DNA from 4 places in the Neomicrococcus aestuarii genome. Region 1 is predicted to be linked to each of the others. Evidence: predicted binding sites of a transcription regulator. Region 1 holds the regulator's gene; each other region holds the start of a gene.
What was found. Region 1 encodes LexA, which represses DNA repair genes until DNA is damaged. Its sites were predicted from a motif close to TCGAACANNTGTTCGA; they were not measured.
Positions count from the first base shown of each region.

Region 2: uvrA (excinuclease ABC subunit UvrA) is a predicted target of LexA. The motif match lies at 2,584-2,599, and genes of this name have one in related genera.
Region 3: HD598_RS06735 (HNH endonuclease signature motif containing protein) is a predicted target of LexA. The motif match lies at 1,817-1,832, and genes of this name have one in related genera.
Region 4: HD598_RS07015 (HNH endonuclease signature motif containing protein) is a predicted target of LexA. The motif match lies at 2,908-2,923, and genes of this name have one in related genera.

Region 1 is NZ_JACHDR010000001.1:364,714-369,846, forward strand. It holds gene hflX (GTPase HflX) at 1-410, shown strand, start outside; gene HD598_RS01645 (ATP-dependent DNA helicase) at 407-2,449, shown strand; gene lexA (transcriptional repressor LexA) at 2,542-3,297, opposite strand; gene HD598_RS01655 (LysM peptidoglycan-binding domain-containing protein) at 3,594-4,001, shown strand; gene HD598_RS01660 (histidinol-phosphate transaminase) at 4,210-5,133, shown strand, end outside.
Region 2 is NZ_JACHDR010000001.1:555,934-561,066, reverse strand. It holds gene uvrA (excinuclease ABC subunit UvrA) at 1-2,468, opposite strand, end outside; gene HD598_RS02455 (GntR family transcriptional regulator) at 2,684-3,073, opposite strand; gene HD598_RS02450 (MBL fold metallo-hydrolase) at 3,133-3,795, shown strand; gene HD598_RS02445 (methyltransferase domain-containing protein) at 3,796-4,623, opposite strand; gene HD598_RS02440 (DEAD/DEAH box helicase) at 4,756-5,133, shown strand, end outside.
Region 3 is NZ_JACHDR010000001.1:1,508,716-1,513,848, reverse strand. It holds gene HD598_RS06740 (ABC transporter ATP-binding protein) at 1-1,673, opposite strand, end outside; gene HD598_RS06735 (HNH endonuclease signature motif containing protein) at 2,015-3,538, shown strand; gene HD598_RS06730 (acetate/propionate family kinase) at 3,714-4,841, opposite strand; gene pta (phosphate acetyltransferase) at 4,841-5,133, opposite strand, start outside.
Region 4 is NZ_JACHDR010000001.1:1,569,838-1,574,970, reverse strand. It holds gene HD598_RS07030 (zinc-dependent metalloprotease) at 1-1,110, shown strand, start outside; gene tilS (tRNA lysidine(34) synthetase TilS) at 1,114-2,145, shown strand; gene hpt (hypoxanthine phosphoribosyltransferase) at 2,215-2,766, shown strand; gene HD598_RS07015 (HNH endonuclease signature motif containing protein) at 2,955-4,541, shown strand; gene HD598_RS07010 (hypothetical protein) at 4,662-5,133, opposite strand, start outside.

The DNA.
Region 1 (5,133 bases):
CGGAAGGACAGATTCGTGCTGTTCGCGAAGTGCTTCGGGACATCGATGCACAGAACATCCCGGAGGTCATTGTCCTGAATAAGGCCGATGCCGCGGATCCTTATGTGCTCGAGCGCATCAAGAACCGCGAACCGCGCACTATGGTGGTTTCGGCTCGAACCGGTTACGGAATCGAGGAGCTTCTTCAGGAAGTGTCCGAGTCCATTCCACGTCCCGGCGTGGAGCTGGATGTGGTGATTCCGTATCAGCGTGGTGACTTGGTCAGCCGTCTGCACGAGCAATCGGCGGAAATTATCGCCATGGATCACGTGGAGGAGGGTACTCGCATGCATATCAAGGTGCGCCAGGACTTTGCGGCCGAGCTGGAACCCTTTGTGGTAACTCCTTCGGAGGGCGCTACCCAAGCATGATCGATGAGGAGCTGAACGGCGCCGAGCGCGTTGATGAACTGCTGACGCTTGCCGTGTCCAAAATGGGCGGGCAAGCGCGTTCCGGGCAACACGAAATGGCCCAAAAGGTGATCGAATCCTTTGAAAAGGGTGGGCACCTTTTGGTCCAGGCCGGCACCGGAACGGGAAAGTCTTTGGGGTACCTGGTGCCCTCGATTTATCACTCGCTCAGCGCCGAGAAGCCCATCATCATCTCCACCGCTACTCTGGCGCTCCAAAGCCAGATTGTGGGCCGTGACCTTCCGCGGCTCTTGAAGAACCTGGAACCCGAGTTACCTCGTCCCGTGGATGCGGTCCTGCTGAAGGGCCGCTCCAACTACGTGTGCAAGCACAAGCTGGGCGGGGGATACCCGGAGGAGCCCACGGATGCGCTGTTCGATTGGGCCGACGGTGCGGCCGCCGCTCCCCATCAAGCTGCCTCGCCTTCGAGCGCTCTGGGGCAAGAAATTGTTCGTTTGCGGGATTGGGCTGAAGACACCGAAACCGGTGACCGCGACGAGTTGACGCCCGGCGTCTCGGACAAGGCCTGGCGCCAGGTGTCCGTCAGCGCGATCGAGTGCCTAGGGTCGCAACGCTGCCCTATGGCGGAAGAGTGTTTCAGCGAGTTGGCCCGTAAAAAGGCTGCGCAAGCCGACATTGTGGTCACCAACCACGCGCTCTTGGCGATCGCCGCTTTCGAAGGTCTTGCCGTCCTGCCAGAGTTCGACATTGTGGTGGTGGATGAAGCCCACGAGCTCGAGGATCGTGTCACCAATTCGGTGACCAAGCCGCTGTCCGTCGCCACGATCTCCGCGGCTGCCAGTGCGGCACGCAAGCACGCCAAAGTCATTGTGGAGCCACTCGAACGAGCCAATAGAGCCTTCGAGGAATCCGTCTCTAGCGTGTCTGATGGTCTTTTGCCACGCGGTATTACCGAGGAGCAACGAGAAGCGCTCACCATGGTGCGGGAGGCCGCCCGCGTGGTTGCCTCGGATATCAAGATTGACTCTGCGAATCCGGACGGAGCCATGCAGATGGCGAAGTCGCAGATCATGTACATCGTGGAACAAGCCGAGCGTCTCTTGGAAGCTTCTCCCCAGTACGACGTCGTGTGGGCGGCTCGCCCGCGCGAGTTTGTGCCTGGTAGTGGGTACCAGTCCGCATCAGAAGATTCCCCCGCAGTTCTGCACGTCGCCCCACTTTCTGTGGGAATGCAACTGAGGGAGGGGCTCTTCGCAGATCGTACCGTCGTGCTCACGAGCGCAACGCTAGCGATTGGCGCGGCGTTCGATACCGCCGCCGGAAACCTTGGGCTCAGAGGCGATGGTGCGCCGTCGTGGTCCGGAATCGACGTCGGCAGCCCGTTTGACTACTCCAAGCAGGGTGTCCTCTACGTGGCGAAGCACCTTGACGCACCCTCGCGAGACGTCAACCCACGCACATACGACGAGATCGAGCGATTGATCAACGCCTCCGAAGGCGGAACGCTCGCCCTCTTCTCCTCCCGCCGAGCGGCCGAAGAAGCCGCCGAAGAACTGCGGCGTCGCGTGGACTATGACATTTTGTGCCAAGGCGAATCGAGCATGAAGGCACTCGTCGAAGAGTTCTCTGAGAATGAAGCTACGTGTCTCTTCGGCACCATGTCCTTGTGGCAAGGCGTTGACGTCCCGGGCACCTCATGCCGACTTGTCATCATTGACCGAATTCCGTTCCCGCGCCCCGACGAACCCCTCGTGAAGGCACGCACACAGGACGTTGATCGTCGCGGTGGCAGCGGCTTTATGAGCGTGTCCGTCAGTAGCGCGGCCACTAAGCTGGCGCAGGGTGCTGGCCGTCTGATTCGTTCCACGGATGATCGTGGCGTCGTCGCAATCTTGGATTCTCGTCTCGTCAGCCGGCGCTATGGAGGGTTCATCAAGGCGTCCCTGCCGCCAATGTGGTCCACCACGGATCCCGACGTCGTGACGGGTGTCCTTAAACGACTAGCGGCCGCCGCCAAGAATCAGGCGACGACCGCTTAGAAGCGACCCTTTCGAAGCGACCGCTCAGTAAAGACCGCTCAGTAAAGACCGCTGAGAAACGAAATTAGAAATGAAACACGGATTGCTGCGAGCTAGATAGCGCGTAGGACGGAAACCACGCGACCCATGATGGTGGCGTGATCGCCCAAAATCGGTTCGTAGTTCGTGTTCTGCGGCAAAAGCCACGTGTGACCATCGCGCTGACGGAACGTCTTGACCGTGGCTTCATCGTCCAGCAGAGCCGCAACAATGTCTCCGTTATTGGCGGAGTTCTGGCGACGAACAACTACCCAGTCACCGTCCGCAATGGCGGCGTCGATCATTGAGTCGCCAGCGACCTTCAGCATGAAGAGTTCGCCTTGACCGGTGAGAACTCGCGGCAAGAGCATGGTGTCTTCCACCGACTGCTCGGCAAGAATTGGTCCGCCGGCGGCGATACGTCCCACGAGCGGAACGGCGACGAGATCGTCGTTATCTACGAAAACGGTGCGGCCTTCAGGTATAGAGGCGGACGTATCAGAGTTCTGGACCGAGGATTCCTTGGCGAAAGCTTTTTGCTCTTCAGCCCACTTCTTAGCCTCGACCTTTTCGATCAGCAATTCGATAGCACGGGGACGGTTAGGGTCACGACGGATGACTCCACGCTGCTCGAGCTGTGCAAGCTGATAGGTCACGCTGGAAAGCGATGCTAGTCCGGCGGCGTCGCCGATCTCTCGCATGGTGGGAGGGTAGCTGTTTTCTTCGATCAAACGATGAATGACATCAACGATCTGAAGCTGCCGACTGGTGAGTCCTGGGAAGTGCGCGTTGGCACGTTCCTGAATCTTGGTCATTGTCCGCCGTGTCATGTTCCGGTCCCGTCTCTTGCCGTCGATTGACGTTCCATCTTTTGACGAAAGTCCCCGAGTTTGCCTGCTGAATTCGGAATCTATGTTCTAAGTGTCAGTACCCGTGAGGACACTAGTTCTAGCAGCTTCCGTTGCACTAACACTACGGTACCTGCGCACGTCTTTGAAAGATTTGTTCGAGTGTGTCTCGACAATCATCGAAGATACGTGCTAGAAATGTTCTATAGGTTTTCGAAGCAGTATTCGAGGCGGGGCGAAAAGTCGCCCAAGTCTTCGAAAGAATGAAGGGGAGAACAATGACTATTGCCGCAATTTCATCGCCGTTCCGCGCGACTGCAGGCCGCTCGTCGTTGACCGATTTTTCGAAAGCACGTCCTCGCACGGCACAGCGACCGGCGAAGCTTCAACTCACCCGCAAGGGCCGTCTGGTGTTCATCGGGATCCCGTCCATGACCTTGGCAGCCGCCTTGCTGGCGCTCGTTGGGCTGTTCACCAGCCCCGTGCTGGCAGGATCCACGGCACCTTCAAGTGTTGACGCCGTCCAGGTCACCGTCTTGCAGGGTGACTCCTTGTGGAGCATCGCTGAAGCAGTGGCTCCAGGTCAGGATCCCCGCGAAACCATCGAACAGATTCAGGAATTGAACGTCATCGATGGCAAGACCTTGCGCGTTGGTCAGGAAATTTTCGTTCCGGTTCACCCATAACCGAACTTCGCCACTGGAACGCCACTGGAACTAGGACCACTGGAACTAGGACCACTGGAACTAGGTCGGTCCGCGGGGAATGGGGCTGGCCTGGAGCCGGCCGGGAGTCAGTGTAGCGACAGATATCACTACGTGCATTCCAGTCATGACGACTCAAAATTCCGGTCCGCTGTTCGTCTTTGCCTAGAATTGACTGGTGAATCAGTCAATGGATCCTTTTGAACGTCTGCCGCTTCGGGACAACCTTCGCGGACTGAAGCCGTATGGTGCGCCACAGCTTGACGTGCCGAACATGCTCAACGTCAACGAGAACACTCATCCGCTTCCTGTTGAAGTACGTGATTCCATTGCCGAGGACGTGCGCGCAGCAGCTGCGAACCTCAATCGCTACCCGGACCGCGAGTTCTCAGAACTACGCGAACGCCTGGCCGGCTACTTGGGGCACAACCTAACAGCCGCAAACATCTGGGCCGGCAACGGTTCCAACGAGGTTCTCCAGCACATCCTCCAAGCGTTCGGTGGACCAGGCCGCTCGGCCATGGGTTTCCCTCCCACCTACTCGATGTACCCGCTCCTTGCTGCCGGTACCGACACCGAATACATCAAGGGCGTCCGTGCAGACGACTTCGAACTAAGCGCCGAGTCCGCAGCTCAGCAGGTTCGTGAAGCACAGCCAAACATTGTCTTCTTGTGCTCGCCCAACAACCCCACCGGCACCGCACTTGGCCTTGACGTCATCAAGGCCGTGTACGACGCAGGGGAAGCCTCCAACGCCATCATCATTGTGGACGAGGCTTACGCAGAGTTCTCCCACGTCGGAACTCCTTCAGCACTCACCTTGCTCGAGGGCCGTGAGCGGTTGATCGTCTCTCGAACCATGAGCAAAGCTTTCGCTCTGGCCGGCGCGCGTTTGGGTTACATGGCCGCAGCGCCATCTGTCGCAGATGCCATGCGCCTAGTGCGCTTGCCGTACCACTTGTCAGCAGTAACCCAAGCAACTGCTAACGCAGCACTCAAGCACGTTGATGCCTTGTTGGCGAACGTCGAAGACATCAAGATGCAGCGCGATCGCATTGTCGACGAGCTCAAGCGCATGGGCCTCCAGCCAGCCTCGAGTGACTCGAACTTCGTC
Region 2 (5,133 bases), 190 kb from region 1:
ATCGGAGTGAACGCCGCAAAGAACTCGGCAGCCTCTTCAATGGGCATGTTCAGCACTTCAGCAATGTTCTTGCCCTTGTAGTGCACTTCGAGCGTCTCGCGGTTGTAGCGGGCACCATGGCACACTTCACACGGGACGTAGACGTCAGGCAAGAAGTTCATTTCGATCTTGAGCGTTCCGTCGCCCGAGCAGGATTCGCAACGGCCACCCTTGACGTTGAAAGAGAAACGTCCAGGTAAGTAGCCGCGAACCTTTGCCTCGTTCGTCTCAGCGAAGAGCTTTCGGATGTTGTCGAAGACACCGGTGTAAGTCGCCGGGTTGGAGCGAGGGGTACGGCCAATCGGACTCTGATCGACGTGAACAACCTTGTCCAGCTGGTCCAAACCTTCAACTCGCTTGTGACGGCCAGCAACCTGCTTGGCTCCGTTGAGCTTATTAGCAAGTGTCTTGTACAGGATGTCATTGACGAGAGTGGACTTGCCCGAACCGCTGACACCGGTAACAGCCGTCAGCACGCCCAAGGGGAACTTCACGGTCACGTTCTGCAAGTTATTCTCGTGACCATCCACGACGCTCACGAAACGATCCTTGTCGCGCTTACGACGCTTCGGCGGAACCGCAATGGAATTCCGACCGGAGAGGTAGGCACCGGTAATGGATTCTTCGTTGGCTTTGAGTTCTTCCAAGCTTCCCGAGTGCACCACTCGGCCACCGTGTTCGCCGGCGCCCGGTCCAATATCTACAATCCAGTCGGCTTCAGCAATGGTGTCCTCATCGTGTTCCACCACAATCAGGGTGTTGCCTAGATCTCGAAGGCGGGTCAGGGTTTCAATGAGTCGACGGTTATCGCGCTGGTGCAAGCCAATGGACGGCTCGTCCAACACGTAGAGAACGCCTACGAGTCCTGAACCAATTTGGGTCGCCAAACGGATGCGCTGTGCCTCACCGCCGGACAACGTGCCCGCCGCACGCTCGAGGTTCAAGTACTCCAAACCAACGTCCAGCAAGAACGTCAAGCGAGCAAGGATCTCCTTGAGCACCTGGGCAGCGATCTGCGCTTCACGGTTGGTCAGCTCCAACGTTCCAAAGAACTCGGCGCAATCTCGCAACTGCATAGCGCTGACCTCGGCAATGGACTTGCCGCTAATCAGCACCGAAAGCGAGGTGGGGTTTAGCCTTGCGCCACCACATTCAGGACACGGGGACAATCGCATGTACTCTTCGTAGCGATCGCGTGCGTAGTCCGATTCGGTCTCTTGATGCTTGCGCTCGATGTACTGAATGGCGCCTTCAAAACCGGTCGAATACTTACGTTCGCGGCCAAAACGGTTTCGATACTGGACAACTACCTTGTGGTTGCGCCCATGCAGGATCGCTGTCCGAGCCTCTTTGCTCAAATCCTTCCACGGCGTATCCAGGTCAAAGCCCATCTCCTCGCCGAGACCCTCGAGCAGACGGTTCCAGTACTCACTGGTTGCCTTGCCGAGGTTCCACGGCGCAATGGCGCCTTCGTTGATGGTGGCGTCATGATCGGGCACCACGAGCTCTTCATCGACTTCAAGTCGCGTACCAATACCGGTACAGACCGGACACGCACCAAAAGGATTATTGAAGGAGAACGACCGCGGTTCAATCTCATCGATAGTCAGCGGGTGCTCGTTAGGGCACGCGAGATTCTCGCTATAGGCGCGCACTCGCGATTCATCATTCTCGTCAAGGTCAACGAACTCGATGAGCACTCGACCATCAGCGAGCTTCAACGCCGTTTCCACGGAATCCGTCAAGCGCTGACGCACACCATCACGAATTGCCAAGCGGTCAATGACCACCTCGATCGAGTGCTTGTACTGCTTCTTGAGGACAGGTGGCTCTGAGAGCTGAACCGTTTCTCCGTCGACGCGTGCACGCGAGTAACCGCCCGCAGCGAGCTCCTTGAAGAGGTCAACGAATTCACCCTTGCGGCCACGCACGACGGGCGCCAGGACCTGGAAGCGAGTCTTCTCCGGCAGTTCCAAGAGCTGATCCACGATCTGCTGCGGAGTCTGCTTGGTAATAGCTTCACCACACACGGGGCAATGCGGACGACCCACGCGCGCCCACAACAAGCGCATGTAATCGTAGATTTCCGTGATGGTGCCCACGGTAGAACGAGGGTTCTTGCTGGTTGATTTCTGGTCAATCGAAACCGCTGGGGACAAACCCTCAATGAAATCAACGTCAGGCTTATCCACCTGGCCCAAGAATTGACGCGCGTAGGCGGAAAGCGACTCCACGTAGCGCCGCTGACCCTCCGCGAAAATCGTGTCGAAGGCAAGCGAGGACTTGCCTGAGCCCGAGAGACCCGTGAAGACGATCATTGAGTCGCGCGGCAACTCAACATCAATATTCTGCAGGTTGTTCTCGCGGGCACCTTGAACGAGAATCCGTGTCAGATCTGGCTTGTGGGTGACAGCCCCACCGCCGCTCAAAACACTCGATGAACCGTTCCTCGATGGAACCTTCGATACAAGGCTCTCGGACGGCGACTGGACTGTTTCTTCTTCAACGCGACTACCCACGCGTGCAAGAATATCCCGTCTCGGTTCGAAAATTTGTACGAATCACCCAAAAGCGAACAAACCAACGAATGAATTTCGCTCAAGGCGAGCCAGCGTCGTCGTACTCCCCCACTTAAGCCAAGCGACTACTCACGAAGCTTCGCCGAAAAAGCCGCCTCCACGTAAAGCGCCGCCCTTTTCTCATCGGCACCGCACGCGAGCGCTTCTTCAACGTATCGCTCCGCCGCATCCCTCATCCGGTCCGCAAATTCGTCGACACTTGCCCGGACGAATGAGCCAAGCCGCCCATTCGTCTCAATAATTCGCTGCTCTTCCAGCTCCTTGTAGGCTCGCGCCACCGTGTTGACGGAGAGTCCAACCGAACTTGCAGCGTGCCGCACGGTGGGCAACTTCGTCCCACTCAACAATGATCCCGTGCGAACCCGCTCGATCACTTGGCTCTTCAATTGCTCAAAAGGTGGCACGGACGACTGATGGTTGATGCCCTCAAATTCGAACGATCCAGTGCTCTTCATGCCTCGACCCTATGCCATTAATCACTACGATGGTGTGAACCCACACCTAGACTGAAGCTATGAATACATTGCTGGAGAACCGAGAGCTCGTGACCGTGCGGGGAGCATCGGTGAGCGAACAGGACAATCGCAGCTACCTCATCACGTCCAAAGAGACGGGCGCGCAGGTACTCATTGATGCTGCCGACAACATCGAACAACTGCGAGCGCTCATCGCTTCAGCCGCCGAAGATTCTGCGCAGCCCACGCGTGTGGTCATGATTGCAACGACGCACCAGCACTGGGATCATGTCCGCGCGCTCAAGGACCTCGCCGCAGAGACCGGCGCCACGACGACGGCCGGCACGGAGGACATTGAGGCTATTGAGAAGGAGTCCGGCTTACGTCCTGAACATTCTCTGGAGCACGACGACGTAGGTCAGTTCCCCGGGTTTGACTTGCGTGCGATTCACTTGCGTGGGCATACCCCGGGATCGATCGCTTTTGTCTACGAGGACCCCACGGGCAGCCCCATCATCCTGAGCGGCGATTCGCTCTTCCCCGGCGGGGTAGGAAATACGTGGAAGGACCCGGTGCGGTTCGCTTCGCTCATCTCCGATGTTTCGGCACGCTTGTTTGACCGGTACCCGGATGACGCCGTGGTCTATCCCGGACATGGTGACCCCACCACTCTTGGAGCCGAGCGTCCTCACCTGGACGAGTGGCGCGAGCGCGGCTGGTAGTTATCCTTCGAGCTTCTGGCCCACCACAAAAATGCGGCGGAAGAAGAACACAGCTTCCTTAGTCGACGGATCCAGCGGGTACGCGTCAACGAGGTGCCGCTCGTATTCAGCCTCGAAGACTTGATAGTTCAGGTCCTTCGTGAGTCGTCCTTGCTGTTCGCGTTCCCGGAACGCCGCCATGAGGGGGCGCAACGTTGTTCCGCGCGTCCATTCCAACACTGGGTGACGTTCGGGATTTGCCGGAAGAATATGCGAGTAGGTGGTTTCCCAGACGTCGGCGGTCATGCCGTGCTGGCGGAGTAGATGAAGGTATTCGTGGGGCTGATGCACGGCGTCCTTGTGACGAAGCACCCCACCCACGAGCGAACTCCATCGTGGCGATTCAGCGAGATCGTGCATGATGGCATGGGATTGGGCGCCGAAGTTGCCCGGTACCTGCACGGCGAACCAAGCTCCAGGGGTCAGCTGATCTAGCCAGCGACCCATCAGCTCGGCGTGCTCGGGAATCCAGTGGAGCATGGCGTTGGAGACAATCACATCTACGTCTGCTTCCGGCAGCCATGTCTTGGCGTCCACTTCGTCAAAGGATAGGTTCGCGATATCCGCGTATTCCGTTTGAGCGGTGGCAATCATCTCCGGGGAGGCATCGAGACCGACGACCTGAGCGTCCGGCCATCGGTCAGCAAGAGTTTTGGTGAGGTTGCCGGGGCCGCACCCGAGGTCCACGACCTTTTTCGGGGCGTCCGCGAAGACTCTGCCGGTCAGGTCAAAGTATGGGCGGTCTCGGTGGCCAGAGAATTTGAGGTATTGCTGCGGATCCCACTTCATGGTCCTAGCCTAATTCCTCGCTTGTGAACCACGCACAGGTTGAGTGACATAGCTTCATGTTCTGATTTTCTCCACAGGTATCCCAGTGGGCTCCTCATGAATACGTGGGAATCAGAATAGGCTGGAGGCATCATGAATCTTGCCGAAATGGTGCCCAGCGCACCGTCTAACGAAGTTTTGCCTGACGCTACCTATGAGAAGTTCCTCGAGTGGGTGTCTTCTCGCGGGCTCACGCTCTACCCGGCCCAAGACGAAGCGATCATGGAGATCGTCGAAGGCAACAACGTCATCCTTGCGACGCCAACGGGTTCCGGCAAGTCGATGGTGGCCATTGGGGCGCACTTCCATGCGCTCTCTCGCGGCGAGCGCAGTTATTACACCGCGCCTATCAAGGCGCTTGTTTCTGAGAAGTTTTTTGATCTGTGCAAGATCTTCGGTGCTGAGAACGTAGGAATGGTCACGGGCGACTCTTCCGTGAATCAAGATGCTCCCATCATTTGCTGTACGGCT
Region 3 (5,133 bases), 1.1 Mb from region 1:
CGCGGATTGGTGAAAATCTCTTCCGACGTCGCAGCCTCCACAACCTCACCGTCCTTCATGACACATACGAAGTCCGAAATCAGTCGGACTACCGCGAGGTCATGGGAGATGAACAGATAGGACAGCCCAAACTCCTGCTGGAGCTTCCCCAAGAGCTTGAGGATCTGAGACTGCACCAGAACGTCGAGGGCGGAGACGGGTTCGTCGCACACCATCAAGTCCGGCTGGAGCGCTAGGGCGCGCGCAATCGCGACACGTTGGCGCTGGCCGCCCGACAGCTCCGAGGGGTATCTGCTGGCCATCTCCGGAGGCAACGACACCTCTTTGAGTAGCTCGGCCACTCGAACACGGCGCTCTTTGACCGTGCCACGCTTGTAAGTATCGAGCGGCTCCTGAATGATCCGCCCCACCGTGAACATGGGGTTGAGCGAAGAATATGGATCTTGAAACACGGGCTGCACACGTTGGCGGAATGCTCGAAGCTGAGCTTTATCCAACGTCGCAATATCTTGCCCGTCGAAAGTCATGGTTCCCGAGCTCGGTTCAATGAGCTTCAGCAACATGCGTGCCGTCGTCGTCTTGCCTGAACCGGATTCACCCACAATCGCGACCGTCGAACCCCGAGGCACGTCGAAACTGACATTCTTTGCCGCGTAAAAATCTTCTTTCGAGCCGCGCACCGGGTAAATCTTGGTGAGATCGCGGACCTCCACAAGATTCGGGGCGGGCTGGGACTGCACGGAGGCGTCGTCGTGCTGGGTGGTTGAGTCGCTTTCAGAGGACGACGACGCAGCTGAAGTTCCCGAGTACGCACCGGGCCGTAGTCGGGCGGCTGCCACAGACGGTGCGGCGGCCACGAGGGATTGTGTGTAGGGGTGCTGCGGATTGGTGAGGATTTCTTTGGCTGGTCCGGTTTCTACCACCTTGCCGCGGTGCATGACCACGAGCTCTGACGCACGTTCGGCAGCGAGTCCGAGGTCATGGGTGATGAGAAGGACTGCGGTTCCGAGCTCAGCTGTCATCTTCTGAATCTGATCCAGGATGGTCTGCTGCACCGTCACGTCGAGTGCTGAGGTGGGTTCATCTGCGATGAGCAAGCGCGGCTGGCAGGCCAAGCCAATAGCAATGAGTGCGCGTTGGCGCAGACCGCCTGAGAGTTCGTGCGGGTACTGGTCTGCGCGTTTCTCTGGATTTGGAACGCCGGCGGACCGCAGCGTTTCCAGGACCTTTTCTTTGACGTTCTTAGGTGTCGCCATTTTGTGCACCAAGAGCGTCTCGGCGATCTGGCTGCCGATCTTCGTTACCGGATTCAGGTTGGACATGGGATCTTGAGGCACCATGCCGATATCTCGGCCACGGATGCTGCGTAGTTTCGATTCAGGAAGCGTGGTGAGCTCTTGGCCATCGAGCTTGATGGACCCGACGGTAATGCGGCCGGAACCCGCTAACAGTCCGATGGCCGCCATGGCAGTGGTGGATTTTCCAGAGCCGGATTCGCCCACGATCGCCACTGTCTGCCCCTTGCGCACGGTCAGGGATGCGCCCTGCACGGCAGCAACATCCCCGTAGTTCGTGGAGAAGCTGACGTCGAGGTTCTGAATCTCCAGCAAGGGTGGCGTCTCTACTGAGGCGTCATTCGGTGTGCTCGATACGTCATTTCCCGAAGTGGTCATTTCACTATTCTGCCTGACTTTGAGTCTTTTGGGTGATGCGCATCACGAGTACCTCCCGATTTCCCGACTTATCCGACTTTGGTGCGGCGCCTAGGTCGATGGATCTCGTTCCACCGAGGATGTTCCCGCTCGTTTACTGTATGTCGAATATCTGTTCTATGCAAGGGTGCGGAGCAGGTCTACTGGACTCATCTCATCACCCGATGTTTCCCACGCTCCGCGCTATGCCGGATTTGTACACTAATTCTGTGGATCTCGGGCTCTCGCTTGCGAAGCGACACGGTTATTCACATTTACTCTTATCTCTTCTATTTATCGTAGATAGTTACTATGCTGGATTCATGAACGCTTCATGTTCTGTCCAAGCGTCAGCGGCACTCGCTGATTCCTACGATGCGACCGAGCAATCGGTATCGAGGCTTCTTGAAGACACTCGTCTCATGCAAAGCCAACTGGCCTCCCATGCGGAAGCGCTCACGCTAATTCCCACATCGTTGTCAGAACTTGAAACACTTGCGCGGAATCTTCAGTTGCTGACGCACCACGTCGATCGCGCTAAGGTCGCGCTGGCATCCCGCATGGAAGCCGATATTGCAGCGCTGCAAGCCGGAAAGATCTCGACGTCTCGTACTCGGTTTCGGAGTGTGGAAGAGCGGCTCTCTCAGGTGATGCATATTTCACCAGCCGAGGTTCGGCGGTGGCTGACCGTCGCGAGGGCGATCACCCCGGTGGAAAGCGTTGACGGTGATGTGGCGATTGCACATCCGTTTGTCAGGGATGCATTTCAGAGCGGCGCAGTTGGCGTGGACGCCGCGGCGCGGATCATTACTTCGTTGGGGAACTTGCAGGCTCCTATCAAGCAAATTAGTGAGAACGACGACGAAGCAGCCGTGATGACGGATCGCATCGAGTCCGGACTCATTAAGACTGCCGAAACAGGTACGCCGGCGGCCGTTTGTCGCGCAATCAAAGTCTGGGAAGCTCGCATTCATTCGATGGGAGTGCTCCCGTCGGAAGAAGTTCGGCAGCAGTATCAGGGAGCTTTCTATCAGGGCAAAAAGTTTGGCTTTCATCAGTGGCTGATGCGCGTGGATGATTTGCAACACGAGGTCCTTCTGACCGCCATTGCTCCGGAAGTCAATCCGCGCACGAAGAACCATGAGCTCAAGGACGCTGCCGTTGGCGATGAACCTTTAGAGCCTGCGGCAACGGCGCGTGATGAGAACGGGAAAGCGGTGGAACCACCGAAAGACAAACGTTCGTTGGGTCAGAAGCGGCTAGACGGCGCGATTCACGCGCTCACCGTCGGGCTTCAGACCGGAAAGTTCTCTATTCACGGCGGCTACCAACCGCAGGTCATGGTGAACATTGATCACGAGAGCCTCGAGAGGGACCTCAAAGCTTCGGACCGGTTGTTTCGTTCGGATGCAGTCCACTCTGGCCCTATTAATCCTCGGGTGATCCGGCAGCTTGCGTGTAACGCCGACCTGTTGCCGGTCGTTTTAGGATCAGGGTCCCAAGTGGTTGACGCCGGTAACCGGGCGCGCCTCTTCAGCGCAGAACAACGCAAGATTCTCTATGCCCGGGATAGGGGATGCACCTTTCCTGGATGTCAGACGGGAATGGATAAATGCCAAGCCCACCATGTGCACGAATACTCTCGCGGGGGAGTAACGACTCTCGAGAATGCCGCACTAGTTTGCTCGTTCCACCACCACGTGGTGCACGAAACTGAGTGGACGATCGACATGCGCTCGGGTGTTCCCTTCTGGAAGCCACCTCTTGCAGTGGACCCAAACCAGCGACTGTTGAGGAACGTGTTTTTCCATCCGGAGAAGCCGGAGCAGTTAGCGCTCACCGTCTGACCAGCCATCTTTGTCGAAGCGCGGCGCAGGGGTGGGGAGGGCTATGACTTGTGCGGTGCGTCTAAAAGGTTGCTGACACGATCGCGGATTGAAAACTGAAAAGAGAGACGAGAGATAAGAGCAAGGAAAAACGCGGCGCCATCTTCATGTGGGAGCGATGGCGCCGCACGCGGTGTTAGCCGCGGATGAGCTTTTCTGCTGCCCGAGCGATAGCAGATTCTTCGTTCGTTGGGGCTACCAGCACGGTAATTGCGGAGTCTTCGGTGGAGATTCGTCGAACTTCGCCTGAGCGGACAGCATTGAGCTCGGGATCGAGCCGAACACCCAAAACTTCCAACGGAGCGCAGACGCGCTCGCGGAAGACAATGGAGTTTTCGCCAATTCCCGCCGTGAAAACGATCGCTTGAGCGCCACCTACGGCCACGTGATAACCGGCAATGTACTTAGATAATCGGTAAGAGGCCGAGGTGAGCGCCAGTTCGGCGTGCTCGTCTCCGGCTGCGGCGCCTTCCGTAACCGCACGCATGTCTGCATCGCCAGCTAACGCCAAGAGACCGGACTGCTTGTTCAGGATGGTGTCCAGTTCCGCCGCCGTGAAAGCCCCACGCATGACCAGCTGGGTCACGATAGACGGGTCAAGGTCTCCTGAACGGGTCCCCATGACGAGCCCTTCAAGAGGCGTGTACCCCATGGAAGTGTCCACGGACTCGCCGTTCTTGATGGCCGTAGCGGACGCACCGTTTCCGAGATGGCAAATGACGGCGTTGAAGTTTTGGCGATCGATACCCAGGTAGTCGGCGGCCAGCCCGGTGACAAGGTCATGGCTAGTGCCATGGAATCCGTATCGGCGGACGCCATAGCGCGAGTACAGCTCGTCGGGAACCGCGTAACGCCAGACGTGTTCGGGCATTGTGCGGTGGAAGGCGGTGTCGAAGACAGCAACCTGCGGCAAGTGCGGCCACTTAGCGGTGATTGCCCGAATGCCTAGGACCGCGGCCGGATTATGCAGCGGTGCAAGGGGAGCTAGACGTTCGATGGCTCGCGTGATTTCGGGATTTATCAGCACTGGCTTGGAGAAGCGTTCGCCGCCGTGAACAACGCGGTGCCCAACGCCATCGATCTCACGATCGCCCAAGATCTCGCTCACGCTTTCCGCGACCAGGTCAAGTGCCTGGCCGTGATCCTTGATCTCGGAAGCGCCGATGCGTTCCACGAGTCCGGACGTCAGAACCTCGTCTGTAGCAGTGTCCAGAACCTGATACTTCAGGGAAGACGAACCGGAATTGATGACCAGAATGAGCATTAGGACTCCTGAGCTTGGATAGCCGTGATGGCAACGGTGTTGACGATGTCCTCCACGGTGCAGCCGCGCGAGAGATCATTAACGGCCTTGTTGAGGCCCTGCAAGATCGGGCCAACAGCCACGGCGCCAGCAGACTGCTGGACCGCCTTGTAGGTGTTGTTGCCAGTGTTCAGATCGGGGAACACAAACACGGTGGCTTGTCCCGCGACGGAGGAACCCGGCAACTTAGACGCACCGATCGACGCATCCACAGCGGCGTCGTACTGAATAGGACCATCCACCGCCAAATCCG
Region 4 (5,133 bases), 1.2 Mb from region 1:
GCCGTGGATCACGTGCAACGCATTACGCAGCTCGAAGCCGCCGCAGGTTTGCGGAATTCGCCGGTATTGGTGGTGGACCGCGCCACGTGGTCCAAAGCCACCATCGAGTCTTTCAAGTTCATGTTGACGCCAACTTTGCGCCGGTTGTGGGACGCAAAGGGGCACACCATGTCGCCGGCATCGACCGCCGTCTCCGCGGCCGTATCCGGTACCGAACTCGGTGTGATCACCGGGTTCCTATCCGCGAATGTGTTGGGCCAGTTTGATCCTTTCGCGGGTCGTCACGGGCGACTGTTGCTGGTGGCGCCGAACATCGTGACCATCGAGCGGGAGCTCATGGTGGAGCCTTCGGACTTCAGGTTGTGGGTGTGCTTGCACGAACAGACGCACCGCGTGCAGTTCGCGGCCGCTCCGTGGTTGCAAGGTTACTTGCAGGAGAACATCACGCAGCTGACGGCTGGGATGTTGGACTCGCAGGACGCGCTTGCAGACCGACTCAAGAACGCCGCGAAGGTGGCCTCGGAGGCTTTCAAGGGCCGGAAGTCCGGTGGTGATAGCGAGGAATTGCCTTCGCAGAGCACGCTGATGTCCGCCATCCAGACGCCCGAAGAGCGCGCCATTCTCAGCCACGTCACGGCAGTGATGAGCTTGTTGGAAGGCCACGCCAACGTGGTCATGGACGCGATTGACGCGAGCATCGTGCCGAGCGTGAAGACGATTCGTCGACGCTTCGACGATCGCGGCCGGAACAGGTCCTCGCTGGAGAACTTCGTTCGACGACTCTTGGGGCTGGACGCGAAGATGCGCCAGTACCGAGACGGACAGATCTTCGTCGAATACGCCGTGAAGGAACTGGGGATGTCCGGGTTCAACGTGGTGTGGGAAGGCCCGGAGAATCTCCCGACCGAGCACGAGCTGCATCACCCGCAAGAGTGGGTCGAGCGCATGCGCTCTGGTCAGGTCGGTCCGGGTAATCAGGCTGGTCAGGGTGATCTCGCGAGCCAGGGTGATCTCGCGGGTCAGGGCGGTGCTGGGCCCGCGGAGACCGTCGATGCAGATGCAGATGCAGGCGCACACGCCCCGCAGACTGACGCCACTTCCGGCAACTAACCGATGGGCGGAAACCTGCCCGCCGTGGTTGCCCGCGCGCGGAATCTAGTGGCGGAAGCGCTGGACGCTTTTGATGCTCAGCGCTCCGGCGGTGCACCCCAAGCGTTTGTCGCGTGTAGCGGGGGAGCTGACTCCTTGGCGCTAGCCGCGGCCGCGGGATTCCTTGCTCAACGCAAGGGGTATTCCGTCGGTGCGCTCGTGGTGGACCACGGGCTTCAAACAGGAAGCGCGGAGGTAGCGGAGAAGGCCGCTTCGCAGTGCGCCGACCTTGGACTTTCGCCTGTGCGGGTCTTGAAGGCGCACGTGTCCGGGAACCTCAACGAGGCCTATGCGCGTGAGGCGCGATACGCCGCCATCGAAGAGTTTCTGTCGGCGGACGCTGCGTACCAAAACTCGCCCGTGCTCTTGGCGCACACGCTCAACGATCAAGCCGAACAAGTCCTCCTGGGCCTCGCTCGCGGCTCCGGAACTAGAGCCATCGCTGGGATTCCGCCGGTTCGCGGGCGCTACGTGCGGCCGTTCTTGCCGCTCTCTCGTGAAGACACTGAGTGGATCTGCCACCACGCGCGCCTGGACTTCTGGGTGGACCCCACCAACTTGGAAACGGACGCGCTGCGCAATCAGGTCCGCTTGACTCTCTTGCCGGCGCTCGCAGACACGTTGGGCGCCGTTTACGAAAACCTAGCGAGGACCGCCGAACTCGCTCGCGACGATGCCGACTATCTCGATGAGCTCGCCGACGAAGTGTTGAGGGACGCGATGATGGCTCCGCCGTCGTCCTCGGAAGTGAAACTGGACGTGAATCGCCTCACGCAACTGCCGCGCGCGCTGACAAGCCGAGTTATTCGGCAAGCCGCGATCATGGTGGGCGGAAAAGCCCCGGATTTCGAGCGGACCCGCGCCGTTTTGGGGCTGCTGCGGCTGGGGCCGTCCACCGGTCCCGTGCAATTGGAAGGCCACGTGGACGTTATTCGTACCACTGAGATGCCCCGGGGGCTAGTATTTCGGTCCGCGAGGCCCAAGACTGCTCACTAGTATGGCAATGTTAAACGCAGCAAGACTCACTCGCGCGCAAGCGCAATTGCACCGGAACAGGAGCACGGCGTGGATACCAAAGATGTAGCCAGCGATATCGAAAACGTTCTACTCAGCAAAGAAGATATTCAGGAGCGCATCAAGGACCTTGCGGCGCGTATTGACGCCGATTACGAGGGCCGCGACATTCTGCTTGTGGGTGTTTTGAAGGGCGCCGTTATGGTCATGGCCGACCTCGCGCGCGCACTGCACTCGCACGTGACCATGGACTGGATGGCCGTTTCGAGCTACGGCTCCGGCACGCAGTCCTCCGGCGTTGTCCGCATTCTGAAGGACTTGGACACGGATTTGTTGGGCAAGCACGTGCTGATCGTCGAGGACATCATCGATTCCGGCCTGACATTGTCCTGGTTGCAGTCCAACCTGCGCTCGCGCGGCCCGGCTTCTGTGGAAATCTGCACCTTGTTGCGCAAGCCTGACGCTGCCAAGGTTGAGATCGACGTGAAGTATGTGGGTGAAGAGATCCCGAACGAGTTCGTGGTGGGCTACGGCCTGGACTTCGCTGAGAAGTACCGCAACCTTGATTTCGTGGGCACGCTCGCGCGCCACGTCTACGAATAAACCTCAGTAAGTTGGCCCCGGTTCGTCCGGGGCTTTCTTCTTTTAACTTCCGTTCAGCTTCTAACTTCCCTTCAGTACGACGACGCAGCTTGGGTTTCGCAGTCCCGTTTCGGCAGGGCGGTTGTGGAGTTATCCCCAATTTAGAATTTCTGTTCTAATTGTCGTAGATGTGTTCTAGAATAGGTGGTATGGAAGTCGGGGTCAAACCAACTCAACTTGATTCACCATCCACCTTCGATGCCACCGAGTATTCGGTCACTGCGCTTCGTGAGCACGCGCTGCTCTTGCAAAGCCATCTCGCTTTCCTCGCGGAAGTAGCCACAGTTGTCCCGGGGTCTGCCTCTGAACTGGATGACGTTGGGCTCGCGTTTGAGCGCCTGAGTCATCAGGTGGGCCGTCTGCAAGTCAACTTCGCGGCCCGCATGGAGCAGGCAATTCAGGACTTAAATTCGGACGTGCAACTGAGTTCGGAGCGCTCCAAATTTCGATCCGCCAAAGAGCGGCTCTCGCAAGTTCTCCACGTGAATCCCGGGGAAGTGCAGAAGCGCCTGGACATTGCCCATGCTATTACTCCCGTGGAGTCGCCAGAAGGGGATGTGGAAACCGCGCATCCGTTGATTGGTAGGGCGTTTGAGGACGCTGCGTTGCCCGTGAGTTTGGCGGCAAAGATGATCGGTGCCGTGGATCGACTTCGGGAGCCTATTGAGCAAGTCACCGGCAGCGCGGAAGAAGCGGATCTGCTTTCCGACCGCATGGAAGCTGACCTGCTTAAAGCGGCGACGAGTTCCATCCCCAAAGCCGTAGATCGGCGCGTCAAGGACTGGGAGAACCGCATCAACTCCATGGGTGTTCTGCCAACGCAGCAGGTCAAACAGGAGATTCAGGGAGCGTTCTATTTGGGGCGGTTCATGGGACTTCATCGGTGGAGCTTGCTAGCGGACGATCTTCAGCATGAGACCCTCCTGACCGTCATGGCGCCTGAAGTGAGCCCGCGGTCGCGGAACCAGGTGTCTGAGGATGCGGGTTCTGGGCTGGGAACGCAACTGGGCTCGGGTGCGGGACTGGACTCCGGACCAGGATCTCGAGCCGGAGCGGAGGGAGGCGAGGTCTCGGAAACCGTCGCCCTCGACGAGAACGGAAAACCGCTCGAAGCGCCAAAGGACGGACGATCCCTTGCCCAGAAGCGCCTGGACGGCGTTCTCCACGCACTCTCGGCCGGGTTGAAAGGCGGAAATGTGTCTTTGCACGGCGGCTACCACCCGCAAGTAATCGTCAACATTGATCAGAAGAGCCTCGAGCGGGATCTCCTAGCCTCGGATGTCGAGTTCCGCTCGGACGCTGTTCACTCCGGCCCCATCAACCCTCGTATCATCCGGCAACTAGCCTGCAACGCTGAACTCTTGCCAGTGGTGTTGGGTGGAGATTCTCAAGTGGTGGACGCAGGCAACCGAAGGCGACTCTTTAGCGCCGAGCAGCGCAAGTTGCTCTACGCGAGGGACCGCGGATGCACGTTCCCCGGATGCACCACGGGGGTGGATCGGTGCGAAGCCCATCACGTGCTCGAGTACTCGAAAGGCGGCGTCACCACTTTAGAAAACGCGGCGATGGTGTGTTCGCACCACCACCATCTGGTTCATGAGACGGCGTGGGCGATTGTCATGCGCAATGGCGTTCCTTTCTGGAAACCGCCCGTGCAGGAGGATGCCCAACGACCCCTCATGCGAAACGCCTACTTCCATCCGGAGAAGGCGCAACAGCTAGCGCTTTCTGTCTAGATCCACATCCGAAATCGTCCTGTTCGTCCGCGCTTACTCTGGCCCAACGCCCGAGTCCGCACGGCTATTCGGGGTACCCGGGCGACTGTTCCTTGAACATTTCGCAGCTGTTTGAAAACTTCACAGTGATCGAGTGCGGGATCGCCTCACGATTCCCACCACTACGGCAATGAGGAGGGCAGTACCCACAACCCACAGCTGGGGGTTATCCAGACGCATCTGCGCGCGGAAGACCTCAGAGCCGTAATCCAACATGTCCCTCACGTTGCCATTCAGAACACGCATGCCTGCCGCGCTCTGTGTGGCTGTGGCGAGCACAGGGATGAAGAAAAGTAGGGCAAGGTCAACGACCCAGATTGCTAGTCGACCAAGCGGCTTCCAGCCGTACCAAGCCAGCGCCAATCCCACGATGATCGCGGGCAAGAAGCGGTAGACGTAATTGAGGAACGTTGAGTCGCCGGAGAAAGGGTCAGGGAGGGGACCGGTGAACGACTCAATCAGTGGCATCAAGAATGGGCCCGAAAAGGGTCCGCTGGGGGAGGTCCATGAAAGGATCCACGAGGTCACGGGTACGGCGACGAGGGCCCACATC